One region of the Peribacillus sp. FSL H8-0477 genome, then DNA from elsewhere that is predicted to be linked to it. Evidence: riboswitches for the same ligand, from Rfam matches in the RefSeq annotation. Region 1 holds a riboswitch; the other holds the start of a gene.
What was found. Region 1 has a riboswitch for cobalamin ahead of MHI18_RS10890 (ABC transporter substrate-binding protein). Riboswitches for the same ligand answer to the same signal wherever they lie in the genome.
Positions count from the first base shown of each region.

Region 2: linked by a shared signal. The riboswitch ahead of MHI18_RS19345 (hypothetical protein) and the one ahead of MHI18_RS10890 (ABC transporter substrate-binding protein) in region 1 are both predicted to bind cobalamin.

Region 1 is NZ_JBBODE010000001.1:2,167,655-2,175,836, forward strand. It holds gene MHI18_RS10885 (FecCD family ABC transporter permease) at 1-468, opposite strand, end outside; gene MHI18_RS10890 (ABC transporter substrate-binding protein) at 434-1,402, opposite strand; cobalamin riboswitch at 1,526-1,703, opposite strand; gene MHI18_RS10895 (GntR family transcriptional regulator) at 1,936-2,667, shown strand; gene gntK (gluconokinase) at 2,660-4,198, shown strand; gene MHI18_RS10905 (GntP family permease) at 4,221-5,567, shown strand; gene MHI18_RS10910 (HAD-IA family hydrolase) at 5,598-6,251, opposite strand; tRNA gene MHI18_RS10915 (tRNA-Arg) at 6,497-6,570, shown strand; gene MHI18_RS10920 (cytochrome c oxidase assembly protein) at 6,701-7,498, opposite strand; gene MHI18_RS10925 (DUF2243 domain-containing protein) at 7,485-7,976, opposite strand.
Region 2 is NZ_JBBODE010000002.1:1,564,904-1,573,085, reverse strand. It holds gene MHI18_RS19365 (CaiB/BaiF CoA transferase family protein) at 1-1,093, opposite strand, end outside; gene MHI18_RS19360 (IclR family transcriptional regulator) at 1,205-1,984, opposite strand; gene MHI18_RS19355 (hypothetical protein) at 2,678-2,902, shown strand; gene MHI18_RS19350 (ABC transporter substrate-binding protein) at 2,954-3,913, opposite strand; gene MHI18_RS19345 (hypothetical protein) at 3,954-4,457, opposite strand; cobalamin riboswitch at 4,650-4,869, opposite strand; gene MHI18_RS19340 (MBL fold metallo-hydrolase) at 4,924-5,748, opposite strand; gene MHI18_RS19335 (hypothetical protein) at 5,916-6,470, opposite strand; gene MHI18_RS19330 (DUF6946 family protein) at 6,508-7,230, opposite strand; gene MHI18_RS19325 (collagen-like triple helix repeat-containing protein) at 7,483-8,182, opposite strand, start outside.

The DNA.
Region 1 (8,182 bases):
AATTTTCCGGGCAAAAAACAGAACGGCAAAAATGGTCGCAAATGAAAACGACACACTAAATACCGGAAGTGTAAACGGACCGATTATCGGCAAAGAGAAGGAGAAAAACAACACAATCACCGCGCCTAACGATGCTCCTGATGAAACACCGAGTGTATATGGGTCGGCTAATGGGTTTCGCAAAAGCCCCTGAAAAGCAGCCCCTGAAACAGCCAATGAGGCCCCGACAAGTCCAGCTAAAATAACCCGCGGTAAACGAATATTCATAACAATATTGGTATACATTTCATTCGTCTGTTCAATAGGGAAGTTCAGAATTTCTTTAGCAAGTATTTTCAGCAAATCCATGATTGGCACAGAAACCGCACCGATTGAAACTCCTGCAAGGAACGACGCTGTCAAAAAGGCGATTGCCAGCACGTAGATTACTTTTTTATTTAAATACGTCTGGATAGACCGCTTTGGCAAGTTCATCTACTCCCTCTGCCAGCCTTGGACCTGAACGAGTAACAAGATCTTCATCCACGTCAACCACCTGTTTTTCTTTAATAGCAGTGACTGCTTCCCAACCATTACGATTTAAAATATCGCTTGTTACATCATCTACATAACGGCCATACGTCGTAATAATGACATCCGGATCCTCTTCAATCATCGATTCCTCTTCCATCTTAGCCCAGCCCTCTTGATCGGCTGCGGCATTTTTCGCGTTGATCAGCTTCAGCATTTCATCCATGAAGGTGTTTTTTCCCGTCACATATATCTCTGGAGATCCGGAAACCTCCACTAAAACTTTCTTTTGTTCATGCGGTTTAATCTCTGCAGCTTTTTCTTCGATAGTACGTAACTTTGTCTTCATTTCATCAATAAGAACGTTTGCTTTATGATCGGCTCCTGTTGCCTTACCAAGCATCTCAATAGATGTATAGACATCCTCGAAGTTTGCTGCATCATTGATGACTACTACTGAAATACCTGAATCCTTCAGTTGTTGCAGACCTTCCTTCGCACTATTCAATGTGGACCCGTGGGCTAACACTAGATCAGGACTCAGGGAAATAATTTTTTCTATATTAAATTCAAGGTCTCCTATTTTCTCAATATCAGCGGTTTCTTTTGGATAATTATCATAATCTGAGACACCGACAATTTTTTCACCTAGATCCATAGCAAAGGCTATCTCAGTATTGCTTGGAATAAGTGAAACGATTTTTTGTGGTTCTTGTTCAATAGTAACCTGTTCACCCGTTGCATCCTTCAATGTCACAGGAAATACCGCTGTTTCACCTCTATCCATCTCTGAAGTGGACTGTTGCTGCTTCTCCTCTACTTCACTGCCGCAGCCTGTCAAGATCCCGATGACCAAAATACCTGCAAATAGCTTCATGCCTAATTTTCTCATTTTTTAAATCCTCCCAGTCTTTGCTGCACAAATAAAAAATCCCCAATATGAATTGGAGATTGTTGTATGGCCGATTATGACAAATAGAAAAAAGCCACACACCAACCTATCCTCGCAGGTATAAAAAGTGCACGAAAACAGGCAGGTCTCCTGGCTCATGGGTATTGCACACGACGCCTTCCCATAGGAACTACAGTGGCTATGCCGTTTACCCCATTTACAGTGGCGGGACCGCGTTGGAATGACACCAACTTCCCTTTTAAGTCTTTATAAAAAAGACACCTATTTCTTAACTTATATGATTTTTTTATGTATGTCGATTATACACTATAACCTGTATTTCGAACGGATTTCCTTTACTGAATAGTAAATTTCTTGTTAAAAACTGTCTTAACAGACTTAAATACGAATCCTATCTAATTTTACCTTATACATGTTCTGAATAGATAAATAAAACGCTTGCATTCTAAAATAGCTTGATTATAATACTTGTATACAAGTGTACTTGAATGAATAGCAAAGAAGGTGACATCATGTCTGAATCTACTAATTTTCTATACCCAGAAAAATGGCTGTTAAAGGCATCAGTGGGTGAGCGGATAACATGCGAGCTAAGAATGCGTATTATCGCCGGATTAATTGAAAGCGGTGCCATACTATCGGAAAATAAATTGGCAGCAGATTTTGCTGCGAGTCGTTCCCCTGTCCGAGATGCACTAAAAAAACTAGCATCTGAAAACATCATTCGTCTAGAAAGAATGGGTGCTGTCGTTATAGGTTTAACAGAAAAAGATATTAATGAAATTTACGATGTACGTCTCCTTATCGAATCGTTTGTATTTGAACGACTTGTCAGAATAGACACCGATGATTTAACCAAAGAACTAAGTAAAATTCTTGAAATGATGCACGTTGCTATAAAATATCGTGATGCGGACGAGTTTTCATATCAGGATCTATTATTCCATGAAACCATTATCCGATCAGTCAACCACTCCCATATCTTAATGATTTGGAACAATTTAAAACCCGTCATGGAAAGTTTTATTCTCTTGTCAATGCGGGGTCGTTTCCAGGAAACATACAATGACTTCACACGAATAATGGAAAATCATGCTCTTTATATTGAGGCTATTAAAGCAAAAGATCGCTCACTCATGATTAAGTCTTTACATAAGAATTTTGATGATGTTCAAGGAAAAGTAGACGATTTATGGATGTCACAGCAAATGCTAGCTAAAGGAGTTGGGCTCGATAATGACTGATTATATGGTAGGTATAGATATTGGTACAACGAGTACGAAAGCTGTCTTATTTAGTGAAAAAGGCGAAGTAATCCAGCAAGCAAATATCGGTTACCCCCTTCACACGCCGGATAGTTCCACAGCTGAACAAAACCCAGAAGAAATTTTCCAAGCTGTTTTGCAAGCCCTTTCAACGATTATGAAGCTTCACTCTAATAAGACGTTATCCTTTATTTCATTCAGTAGTGCTATGCATAGCGTCATAGCAATGGATGAACAGGACCAACCACTCACACCCTGTATTACTTGGGCAGATAACCGAAGCGAAGCATGGTCTCGTAAAATCAAAAATCAGTTGAATGGGCATGAGATTTATAAACGGACTGGAACACCTATTCATCCGATGTCACCATTGTCCAAAATCGCTTGGTTGGTAAATGAACTCCCTGAGATCGCCTCCAAAGCAACAAAATACATTGGCATTAAGGAATATATTTTTAAAAAGTTTTTTGATCAATATGTAGTCGATCATTCGCTGGCTTCTGCCACTGGCATGATGAATCTTAAAACACTGGATTGGGATGAAGAAGCGTTACAAATCGCAGGAATTACTCGATCCCAATTATCTGATCTTGTCCCAACAACTAAACTTTTCAGCGGCTGTAATCCTTCTCTAGCCAAAGAAATGGGAATAGATCCTCAAACACCTTTTGTGATTGGGGCAAGTGATGGCGTTCTTTCTAACTTAGGCGTCAATGCAATCGGAAAAGGCGAAATTGCAGTCACGATTGGGACAAGCGGCGCTATTCGTACCATTATTAATGAACCAAAAACAGATGAAAAAGGACGGATTTTTTGCTACGCCCTAACCGAAAAACATTGGGTAATTGGCGGTCCTGTAAATAATGGAGGAATGGTTCTGCGCTGGATTAGAGATGAATTTGCTTCTTCAGAAATCGAAACAGCCAAAAGACTAGGGATCGATCCGTATGAAGTCTTAACTCGAATTGCTGAACGAGTTAGACCTGGAGCTGATGGATTGTTATTTCATCCATACCTAGCAGGTGAACGCGCTCCTTTATGGAACCCAGATGTACGCGGGTCATTTTTTGGTCTAACGATGTCGCACAAAAAGGAACATATGATTCGAGCCGCACTAGAAGGCGTTATCTACAATCTATATACCGTATTCTTAGCACTAACTGAGTGCATGGATGGACCAGTAACACGGATTCAAGCAACGGGAGGCTTTGCTAGATCAAGGGTTTGGCGGCAAATGATGTCCGATATATTTGAATCGGAAGTTGTCGTTCCTGAGAGCTATGAAAGTTCATGTCTTGGGGCTTGTATTTTGGGTCTTTATGCAACGGGGAAAATTGAAACATTTGACGTTGTGTCTGAGATGATCGGCAATACGTATAAACACCTGCCAAAAGAAGAAGCCGTTAACGAATATAGACAATTACTCCCGATTTTTATTAACTTATCTAGGATATTAGAGAACGATTATACAAAAATTGCCGATTATCAGCGAAATCTACTAAACAACTAAGTTTGCATCAGGAGGATACATCATGCCATTAATCATTGTAGCAGTTGGGATTTTAGCTCTATTGATCTTAATTATGGGCTTAAAATTAAATACCTTTGTTTCATTAATTATTGTATCATTTGGGGTTGCACTAGCACTTGGGATGCCTTTAGACGAAATTGTCACAACGATTGAAGCAGGGTTAGGAGGAACACTAGGCCACTTAGCATTAATCTTCGGACTAGGTGCCATGCTCGGTAAGCTAATCGCAGATTCAGGCGGTGCTCAGCGGATTGCGTTGACCCTTGTTAACAAATTCGGTGAAAAAAACATTCAGTGGGCTGTTGTCGCTGCTTCCTTTATTATCGGTATTGCCTTATTTTTTGAAGTGGGATTAGTTTTACTAGTTCCTATTATCTTTGCCATTGCTAAGGAATTAAAAGTTTCAATCTTATATCTTGGGATTCCAATGGTAGCTGCTTTATCCGTAACACACGGATTTCTGCCGCCCCATCCAGGACCAACGGTCATTGCTGGTGAATATGGTGCAGATATTGGTGAAGTATTACTCTACGGGATTATTATCTCCATCCCAACGGTTATTATCGCAGGACCTTTATTTACTAAGCTTGCTAAAAGACTAGTACCACAGTCGTTTACAAAGACTGGAAGTATTGCTTCTTTAGGCGAACAGAAGGTATTTAAAATAGAAGATACACCTGGTTTTGGCATTAGTGTCTTCACCGCAATGCTTCCGGTTATTTTAATGTCAATCGCTACGATCATTACATTGCTTCAAAATACGATAGGGTTTAAAGATAACTCGATTCTTGCCTTCATCCGTTTTATCGGCGGTGCATCACCCGCCATGTTACTTTCACTATTAGTCGCTGTCTACACAATGGGGATTGCCAGAAAGATTCCGATCAAAACGGTCATGGATTCATGTACAACGGCTATTACACATATTGGCATGATGCTCTTAATCATCGGGGGTGGAGGAGCGTTCAAGCAAGTACTCATTGACGGCGGCGTCGGCGATTATGTAGCAGAACTGTTCGAGGGAACAAACCTATCTCCTATATTACTAGCTTGGATTATTGCCGCTATTTTACGAATTTCATTAGGATCTGCAACTGTTGCAGCCTTAACAACAGCTGGATTAGTGATCCCAATGCTGGGTCAATCTGATGTAAACCTCGCTTTAGTCGTTCTTGCCACTGGAGCAGGTAGTTTAGTAGCTTCCCATGTTAATGATGCAGGATTCTGGATGTTTAAAGAGTATTTTGGTTTAAGTATGAAAGAAACGTTTGCCACGTGGACACTATTAGAAACAATCATTTCTGTAGCTGGACTAGCATTCGTATTACTGCTTAGTTTATTCGTATAACTCTTCCCCCTTCCACGAGGGGGGCTTTTTTTATCGAGTAAAATAGCTCCCTAATTCCGATACAGTGTCCACAATATGACTTGGGTGTGCATCCATTAATTCTGCAGGTGAACCAAACCCGTACGTAACGCCAATTGAATCGATTCCATTATGAAAGGCTCCATGAATATCCTGTTTTCGATCTCCTATCATAACAAAATCTTCTCGTTTGTACTCCCCGTATTGTTCAAGAATATAACGGATGATTTCTGCCTTTGTTGTCCTCGTCCCATCAAGATTACTTCCAACCACCAGTTCAAAGAACGGATCAATCTGAAAATACGATACTATTTGCTGCGCAAACTCAGTTGGCTTTGACGTTGCAACCACTAACCGTTTGTTCGATTTCAAGGTTTCCAAGAGCTCTAGAATACCTGGATAAAGAACATTTTCAAACATCCCCGTTTTTTTAAAATATTCTCGATAAAATTTAATCATTGATAGCGTCTCTGCTTCATCTAAGCCAAATACCTCAGCGAATGTCTCCTGCAGCGGCGGACCAATATGAGCTTCCACTTCAGCTGCTTGAACATCCCGAAGCTTCATTTTTTTAGCTGCGTACTGAACCGAATGGACAATGCCAAGCCGCGGATCGGATATCGTTCCATCTAAGTCAAACAGCACAAACTTGTATGAATCTCTCATTATTTCTCCCCTATCTCCTAAAATTGGTGCAGGAATTCTACTAGATTTTCCAACATAAGTCGAGGTTTATTTTCTTCTTTATCAAACCTGAAACCATCCATAATCATCCAATTATAGCATAAAAATCAATGAACATTCGGTCATTTTATTTTGAAAAAAAACACAATAATATTGCTTCCAGACACGAATATCTTGATAAATTTGCAGAATAGAAATATAATATATCAATCGTACATTTTTAATCTGTCTCAGTAGCTCAGCAGGATAGAGCGACAGCCTCCTAAGCTGTAGGTCGTAGGTTCGATTCCTATCTGGGACACTACTTATATGAAAAACCTTGTTGTAGTTCGGTTTATACCGTGTTGCAGCAGGTTTTTTTTCTGCAAAAAAACATCCGTGCTCAAGTGCTCACGGATGTTTTTCATTTCCTGCGGAATAGATTCATTAGCTTACCCCATAGCTGCTTCCCTTCGAGGTTTAGTTGCTCTAAACCATTGCAAACATAGAATGAATATCAATATTAGGTCAATGATATCTCCGCCATAGTACATCATCATACTTCCCTGTTTTGCCTGTTCGTAAGGTATTCCCGCAGGTGGGTGCGTATAGAGATACTTTGATAAAATACCATGGCCGGCTAAGGCAATAATTAAGACGATTGAGCGAAATAAAAAAGAACTCCTGTGGAAGATTGGATCAATATAAATCATAGATAAGGTGAATAAGTATCCCGCTATAAAGACATGAATATGCACAAGATAATTCAACATGTTATTTTCGTGCATAAGGGCGTATAGATTGGTCGTGTACAATAACCAAAGACCCCCTATATTTAAAAATGATGCCACAATTGGATGGGTAAACATCCTAGACGGCCTACTCCTTAGAACACGCGTAAGACGCCGTGCAGAAGTGACGCTTATTGTCCTCAGCAGTAATGTCATTGGGGCAGCTAGAACCATCAACAATGGAGCCAGCATTCCTAAGAGTAAATGACCGAGCATATGTGCTGTGAAATCTATGTGGGCTCGAGTTGCGATGGGTCCAGCCACTGCTAGTATCGCCAATAGAACACCAGAAACCCAGTATACAGTTCGAGCTAGAGGCCAGTTCCTATGGTGTCGATTAGAGATGAATACAGCAATAAGATACAGAATTAACACGATGATAAAAGGCAGTGCTAAAAGAATTTGCAATCCTGCCTCTGCCTGGTTTATATGAACTTCGTTGTGATTACTGTGATTCATGGGCAACAGTCTTTCCATCATCATGTTTTCTTCCGCGTGTACGAATAATGAGGGTGACACCGATTATAATCATAACAATAGCAATGAAATTCCAGATTATATCATACACATACACATTTTCTACATAGCGAATCTGATGTAACCCCATTAATTTATGCTGGATGGTTCCATCATATAACTGGAAAGCCCCTCCTCCAAGAAACACACCCGCTAACCATCTTTTGAACCAATACGCTTGCTTACGGTGCAAGTCGGCTAATAGAAACGAAGAAGCGATAGTTGCAAACCAGCTAAAAGCATGAAATAAACCATCTGATACCAGTCCCATGTCTGTCGTTGATTTGTCGTAGAAATGATGCCAATGTAACAGCTGATGAAAGACAACTTCATCAATAAAACCAACTAAACCGAGCCCAAACAAAATTCCAGTCCATATATTTCTACTGGAGTATGCTGTTCTATTATTCGTTGTACTCATATGCTCCTCCTTTTCTACCTGCTTTATCTACTCTGTCATTCTATATTTACCCTACTTTTCCCAAAACTTATCAGTTGTATTCAGAAAAAACAGATATTTATAGACTTGTAATCCATTGTTTGAACTAAAAAGATTATTTTTTTGAAAAATATCCATTTTATGTTTTAAATATAATGACTGGGGTATAGTATGAATGTAAGACATTC
Region 2 (8,182 bases), on a different contig from region 1:
CCAACTGTGGTGAAGGTGCATAAAGCTCACCAGGCGTCGTCGAAAACTTTATTGGAAAACCAAGTTGTTTAATCCTTCCTGCTACAGGATGATTCATTTCAATCAGCATTTCTCGTTCAAGCAATTGTGGGTCAGAGAACGCTTCATCAAGATCATAAACAGGCCCCACGCAAGTATCTTCATATTGAAGTAGATTTAACCACTCGGCCTGACTTCTTGACATGAATAGATTGGACACTTCTTCTCGTAATTGATCCTGACTCTGTTCATCTCCATTTTGTAACGCAATCCAAACTGGTTTATCAACCAATTGACAAATATTTTTCCAAAATTTCTCTTCTAGTGCCCCCACTGAAAGATATTTCCCATCGCTGGTTTCATAGACATCATAACAGGCATATTTACCTGATAATCGTGTATTCCCGCGTGCAGGTACCTCTCCAGAAGCAAAATACTCGGATGCAGAAGCATACAACCAGGAAACCGAACCGTCCATCATTGATACATCAACATATTGCCCTTTGCCCGTCCGTTCTTTATGAAACAAAGCCATCATAATACCAGAAAGGGCCATCAAAGCCCCTCCGCCAATATCGGAAATTTGAACGCCAGGAACAACTGGCTTGCCCCCTTTTTCACCAATCATTCCCAAAATCCCGCTATAGCCGATATAATTCATATCATGTCCTGGCAAATGACGGTAGGGACCAGTTTGTCCATAGCCCGTTAATGAACAGTACACGATACCCGGATTAATTTCTGCAATTTCCTGATAGGAGATCCCTAATCGCTCCATTACCCCTGGTCGAAAGCTTTCAAGAATGACATCCGCTTTTTCTGCCATTCTTTTAAAAATAGACTGGCCTTCCTTTTTCTTTAAATTTAGTGTGACACTTTTTTTGTTTCGATTAATCGTCAAATGCCTTGAACCTATTCCCTCAATTGCTGGTTTCCCCCAGCGGATATAATCGCCAAGCTCAGGCTCTTCAATTTTTATTACTTCTGCCCCGTAATCGGCTAACAGTAACGAACAGTAAGGTCCAGGCAGCAGCCGGGATAAATCAAGTACCGTTATTCCAGTTAAAGCTCCCATACTTCTCCTCCGATCTAAATTGTATACGCTTACATAAAACAAAAAAGAATTCACAATCCTCCCTTTCACTTTCTCCAAAGCTTGACGGCGGCTGTAAATTCTTAGGTGTAATTAAATAGTTATCTTTCTAGTAATCTCGTGTGCAACGTTCTTGGTTATTATCCCTTTTTCCAACAGTTCCGCTTTCTCAAACTGTGCAATTGAACCGACAAGGGCTATCGCCATCTCTACTTGGTTTGCTCCATTGAATATTGGGGCGGCAATTCCAAATATCCCTTTAATAAATTCCCCGTATGTTATGTAATAGCCATCATTCCGGACTTTCTCAAAGTCTTCCTCAAACAATTCATTATCTTGCTGGTTAGAGGACTTTACACCGATTCCTCTTTTTAAATAACCATCCCGCTCTTCTTTATCCATGTATGCGAGAAAACACATGCCATACGAACCGTCGATAATCGAAAAATGTCGTCCGATGGAAACATGTACACCATAATCCTCCCCTTCGACTTTTAAGACAAAGGTCAGCTTTTCCTTTCCCACGCGATTAACAAGAACTGAAGTTAACCCCGTTTCTTTAGTTAAGCTTTCTAGATACGGTTTCACAATAGACAGATAATCCAAGTGCTCTTTGGCTCTTTCACCTAGCACAACTAAATAAGGCCCAAGCGTATATCTCTTTTTATCCTTTTCATACCGGACAATAGCCGATTCTTCAAGATACTGCAAGATTCGAAAGCAAGTGGCAGGGCTGAGCGACAAGGCATTCGCAATTTCAGTCAACGTACTTTCCTTAAAACGCTTGCGGCTCAGCAGTCTTAAGATTGCGAAGGCGTTTTCAACTGCAGGGACCGAATATTTGCGTTTTTCATGTTTTTTTTCTCCCATCATTCCCTTTCACCACCTTGCAGATTATTTTATATATAAAAATTAATTTCGTCAATAAAAAAACTGATTATTTAAAAAATATACTCTACCTGACTTTACAGTAACTTAATACCAGCCTTACAATATTCTATTTTCTTTTGGGTACACTAACCATATACACGTAATACTTCACTCAACAGCTTCTGGCGTCTTGCTCTACTATAAACGGAGGTGAAAGAATATGGCTGACTTTTTTAATGCAATTTTCATTATCGTACTCATCATGATCTTTCTCAGAATCTTTATCACTGCCTACTTGAAAATCGAAAACAGATCATGATTTCTTTAAATCCCCGCAAGACTCTTCACCCTGACTTTCCTCACAAGGCGTGCCGTAACCTGTTTTAACACGCCTACTTCTAACTTTGAAATTCATTAGAAACCTTTTTTTATCCATTACGTCTAATAGAAAAGACTAGTAGCCAATAAAAGGGGGCAGCTAATGAAAAAAGGGTTAGTCATTATTTTATTCCTTATTTTCTTGATTGGAATTATCTCATTAACAGTCAATCAGATCCACCTGTACCAATCGTAACCATTCATAATAAGGTTGTTCCAACCGCACCAGCATCTTACTGTTGGAATGGCCTTTTACGTTCTGAGTGTGTTGATACGATTTCTCCACCTGAGATTATTCAACATCAAGATCTTAAACCTATGATTGTACCTGCTGAAGCCAAAATAAAAGTTGAATTTAAAAACGAACCTCTTAAAGATACATTGACAGCATCCAAATGGAGTCAAGACCAACAATCAGAGAGTACTATGATTACTAATCATCTCTTGACTGCCCCCAAAGAAAAAGGTGTATATATATATGATATCTTTGCAAGTTGGGAAAAAGGAGATGCAAGTTATGTCTTTGTTATAGAAGTTCAATAGATAAGGAATAAAAAATCATCCTCCATAAAGAAGGATGATTTTTTTTATTCCTTATTTAAATACATCGGGATAAATAGTTTTAGCAGCTAATTCAACAGCGTCCCCTATTCGCGGTCCAGGTCGGCTCATCATGCTTTCATCAAATTGATATATCTTCCCTTCCGTAACAGCTCTAATAGACTCCCATCCTTTTCGGGATTTTATTTCACCGACCGGATCTTCCATATAACCTACGGTTGTTGTGATAACTGCTGGATTACGCTTGATAACTTCTTCTTCAGATACACTTGGCCATCCTTCTTGATCGTCAAAGATATTCGCAATTCCCGCTTTTTCAAGAATTTCATTTTGAAATGTTCCATTCCCAGCTGTATATAATTCAGGTGATGGACTGATTTCAAAGTAGATAGCAGTTTTATTTACGTTTGCTACTTTGTCTGATACATCGGTAATCTTCTTTTTAATCGTTTTTATTAATTCACTGCCTTTTTCTTCTACATTCATGACTTGGGCTATTTGATTTATATCGCTGTATACCTCTTCAAAAGATGTAGCAGATTGAATAACGAATACTTTTATTCCAGCATCTTCAAGTGGTTTTAACGTATCCATGTCACCGATTGTATAGGCAATGACAACATCGGGTTTCAGGGCGATAATCTTTTCAGCATTGATCGTCATTGAATCAGATACACGTTCGATTTTTGCTGCTTCAGCTGGGTAATCATCAAATTCAGTAGCTCCAATCACTTTATCCCCGGCATCTAATGCAAATAGAATTTCGGTATTGCTTGGCTGAAGTGATACTACTTTTTCTGGAACTTTTTCAAACGTTACTTCTTTTCCCATATCATCTGTTATCGTATACGGTAACTCCTGATTGACTGCCGTTTCAGTGTTGGTTTCAGTCCCTTTATCTGATTTATTTTCAGTTTCTTCATTGCCGCAGCCTGCTAAAATAAAAAAGACCGAGAGAAGAAGTACAATTAACCATTTCGTGTTTTTCATCATTTTTCCCCACTTTTCTAAAGTTACTATTTCTCTGGAACATCTACATAGGTGTAACGTCATAGCAAATACTGATATGAGGGATTTCTTCTACACCATGCAATTTATTAACATAGACAGCCATAACAAAGAAAACATTGGCAAGCAAGTGGGTGTAATCAAAAAGAATCCTAGGAATTTTTTGTTCTGTGCTGACTTTATGGAGCGCACGAACTGATTTCTTTGCCTCACTGCGGCAAGTATGCAGGACGCAAGCCGCTGTTGTTCCTTGTGGAAGCACAAAGGTTTCAATGGATTCCTTGACTTGTTCGCGATAAAAATCGTACATCGTACTTAAGCGATTCAAGTCCTCCTGGGTAATACCAATGCGTCCGCGTACTGAGCCATTTAAGTTATACCCCATATCACATAAGTACAATAGATCATTGTATATAACAGATATGTCTTTTGTTAATGAAGCCGCTAAACCAATACGTGTAGTCAGTGAATCCGTCCTAATTTCAAAATCCACAGTGGAAATTGACTCACGCATGTATGGATAGCACATAAAACGAAAATCTTTCTTAGTCAAAATGAGTACCCTCCTTAATAGGTAAAAGTAATGAATAAACCGCTGTATTTTTAGCTAAAAAGCCACAACGAAAAGCCGGCCAAAGGATATTGGCCGGCATAACTTCCTATTTTAAACACGCAAAAAAGGAGGTATACGCCATACAATCCTCCTAACTTCCGAAGAGCAAAATACGATCAAAAAAGGGCAGGTCTCCTGGCTTGTGCATCATTTTACTCTAAGAACCTTCCCATTTATCTCTAATGAACAGCAGTTTCGTCCTCATTCATTAGAAAAACAGTGGTTTTCTCTTATTTCATTAGCACTTACAGTTGCGGAAACAGCTTCGGATTTACACCGAATTCCCTATTGCGCTGAACTATTCAGCACCCTTTTTCTGCGAGTTTATTCATTTACAGTTAGTATACCATATTCAGGATTTAATCACTGCTGTTTTCTCCATTTATGTCGTAAATAACGTTCCGTTTACTGCTTCTATATATCGTGATGCCGACTTTTGTACTCTATGCTTGGCCTCTTCTTTAATCACACGATTGAATGCGTCATATAATTTATCAAATTTGCATTCTCTTATTCTGCGTGAAATCCTTTCTACATTATTACTTGGAAGGGGAATAAAATTCGGATAACTGTACATAAAACTTACCCATTCCCGGTCAGCTACAACTCGAATAATATCCCCTGTTAATAAAACTCCCTTCTGACTATTTCCATTTTTCCATTCCAAAATTGTACCTCCCTTAAAATGACCTCCTATTCGCTGCAGGATGATACCCTCTTGCAATTCAAATGACTCACCAGACCAAAAAATGATATGTTCACTGGGTCTCGTCACCCATTCTCTATCATCTTCATGAATATAAATGGGGCTGTTAAAAGCTTCAGCCCACTCTACTTGACTAGAATAATAATGAGGATGAGATAAAGCTATCGCATCAATTCCACCTAAATCTTCAATATGTCTTATCGTCGTTTGGTCAAGATAGGTTATACAATCCCACAATAAATTAAACTGCTTCTCTTTTATCAGATAAGCCGTTTGTCCAATTCCAAAACCTGGATGAGTGTTTATGCTATATAAGTGTTCTTCTTCCACAAGAATTGTATTCTTATATGCACCCTCTTCGATCATCTTATCCAAGGTTGTCCAAGTCTGGCCTTTCGAACTAATATACTGTCTTTCCTCCCCGCAAATCATACATTCTTCAGGTACTTCATTAGAGCATTCATACTGAACCCCACAAGTCTCACAAATATAATGATTCAAACAAACCACAACCCCTTTTCCTAATAAATAACCAATAATTAAAATTAGTAAATATAACTATATTATACTATAATTTTACAATATTCTGCTTTATCTCCCATAAGAGAGCAAAAAAGAAGCCGAGTATCTCGGCTTCTTTTTCTCCTACTCACTGGGGCATGTTTGGTCTATCGATCATACCAAAATCCAGCAATATTAAATCCTCTCAATGTCTCTTCTTCTCCTTTATCATTCTCAAGTGTCAGGGAGCCTATAGCATAAAACAGCTTCCATTCAAAAAAGCGCCCCTTAATCTTAAGAATTTCCACTACTGTTTCTTGCCGACCATCAGGTGTTTTCTTAGATGTTATTTTTACACATTCGTAATCACGTATGCATTGGTAGCTATCTTTACTGCTGATATACTCCTTAAACGAATCATCTGTTGGCACACGAAAAACAGATAGTAGAAAAAGAATAAAAACGCCTAAAACGATCTTTTTAGCTATATTTAGCTGCCGTTCACTTACTAAAACTCCAATTACCGAATATAGAGTAATCCCATATAGCCATTCCAACTCAAAAATTTGTGCTCCAAAATAAGCAACTGTCCCTCCAAAACAAAGGTAGGGTAAAATCGAAGAAGATGGAGAAAGTTTCCCCCATTCCTTCCTAACATTGCTTCGTAGAAATAGATAATAAAAGCAGATGACTAAAATGATACTCATAATCAAATAGTCCAAAAATCACCCTCCCAATATTTTAGTCTTTTTATCTACTTCACTTCGGTTCTAATTTTTCCAAAAAACAGTGACGGTTCATTGGCTTCTTCATTTCCCACCGGCACCCGAATCCCTCCTTTAAATTTACAGGCTCATTAACTAGTGTGCTGATAAACAGGTTCAAATCAGCTGAATTTTTTTGCTGTTTTTTTGGATTTGTAAGTGGGGTAGTAAACTCCTGAACAACAAACACAGCAAAATCTGCTTTTTGCTTCTTTGCCTCAAGCAGGGTACCAGCTATTCCGTGCAGCAGCTGGTACCTTAATGATTCAATATTCACATCCAAAAATAATTGTTTCGAAAGAAGGTTTATACGCTCGTCAATTTTAGAATTTACTGAATTATTTCTGTGGCGTTCGGCTATCGTAGGCCCAAAGGTTTCATCAGCCTTGGCCTCTATAGAGATAACAATTGAACATTCATCCTTTTTCCCAATCAATAATAAATCGTGCATTCTTCCTTTTCCAAAATTATCTAACTTTGTTGTACATTCAGGAATAACCGATTCAACCAACAACTCACTGGTTACGGGATTGCTGTTAAATAGAGACTGCAGTTCATTAGGAACAACGATTAATTCCCCATTTTTCATCCAGTATTTCGCCAATTCTTTCGCGCTTCTTCCCTCCTTCCAGTGCCGCTCACCTGCAGCCGGTGGAGAATGCCTAAACCAATCATTCAGTGAAGTAATTACTTGTCCAGAGCCACTTTTGATCTCCATCTACAACACTCCTAAAATTTACTAATATTTGAGATGTACCCTTCTTTGTATCAAAGCAAACGGCTCCTCATTTGACCTCTTTAAGTAATCTTGTCTTAAACAAACGATTGATTGTTATTAACAAAATAAGCATAAAAAAAGCATCTCATCGTTTGGTATAGTTGATTGGAAGACATCAACCTATCCACACAGAAGAGGTGCCTCTCTTAATGGTAATCAAATTCAAATAAAATGAGCATAGCAAACTATTCTCTAGGCCAACCCTGCAACGTAAGGCGATGAAAGTAAACTCACATCACTTGTATTTATAGTCTGACCAATTGCTAATTCCGGAAGGTTTTGTGATCTAAAGTTGATGGGGGAAGCCTCCACTACTGTTAATGTCCCTGTAATTCGACCACCTATAGTTGAACCATTCACTTGATTGTATACAGCAAGATAATAAACTTTATCCCCGGAAAGCGTAACAGGTGCAGTTAGAGGTAAGATGAATAGACCTGCTGTTATAGCGTTTGCAACAGTAGTCACCGCAATTACTGTAGCTTGTGTCGGACTGTCTGGTTCTAGAACAGCCATTTGAAAAACACCTGAACCAACGCCTATTTGAGTAACGTAAGCAGCCAGTCTACTTATGGTTGTTTGTTGGCCATTAAAAGCTAAGGCCCCTATGGCTTGGTTGTTTCCACTACCAGCGTTAAAAGGAATTAAATTATCAATATCCCCTATCTTCAGCGTTTCAATGAAATCACCACCACCGGTTGCTCCTGTAGGTCCAGCTCCTGTAGGTCCTGTGGGTCCTGTTATGCCTGTCGCTCCTGTAGGCCCTGTGGGTCCGGTTGAACCCGTCGCTCCTGTAGGCCCTGTGGGTCCGGTTATACCCGTTGCTCCTGTAGAAGAGGAGATTTGAGTCACTTGTTTTAATTTACTGTTTAATAACATTTCCTTTTTCACG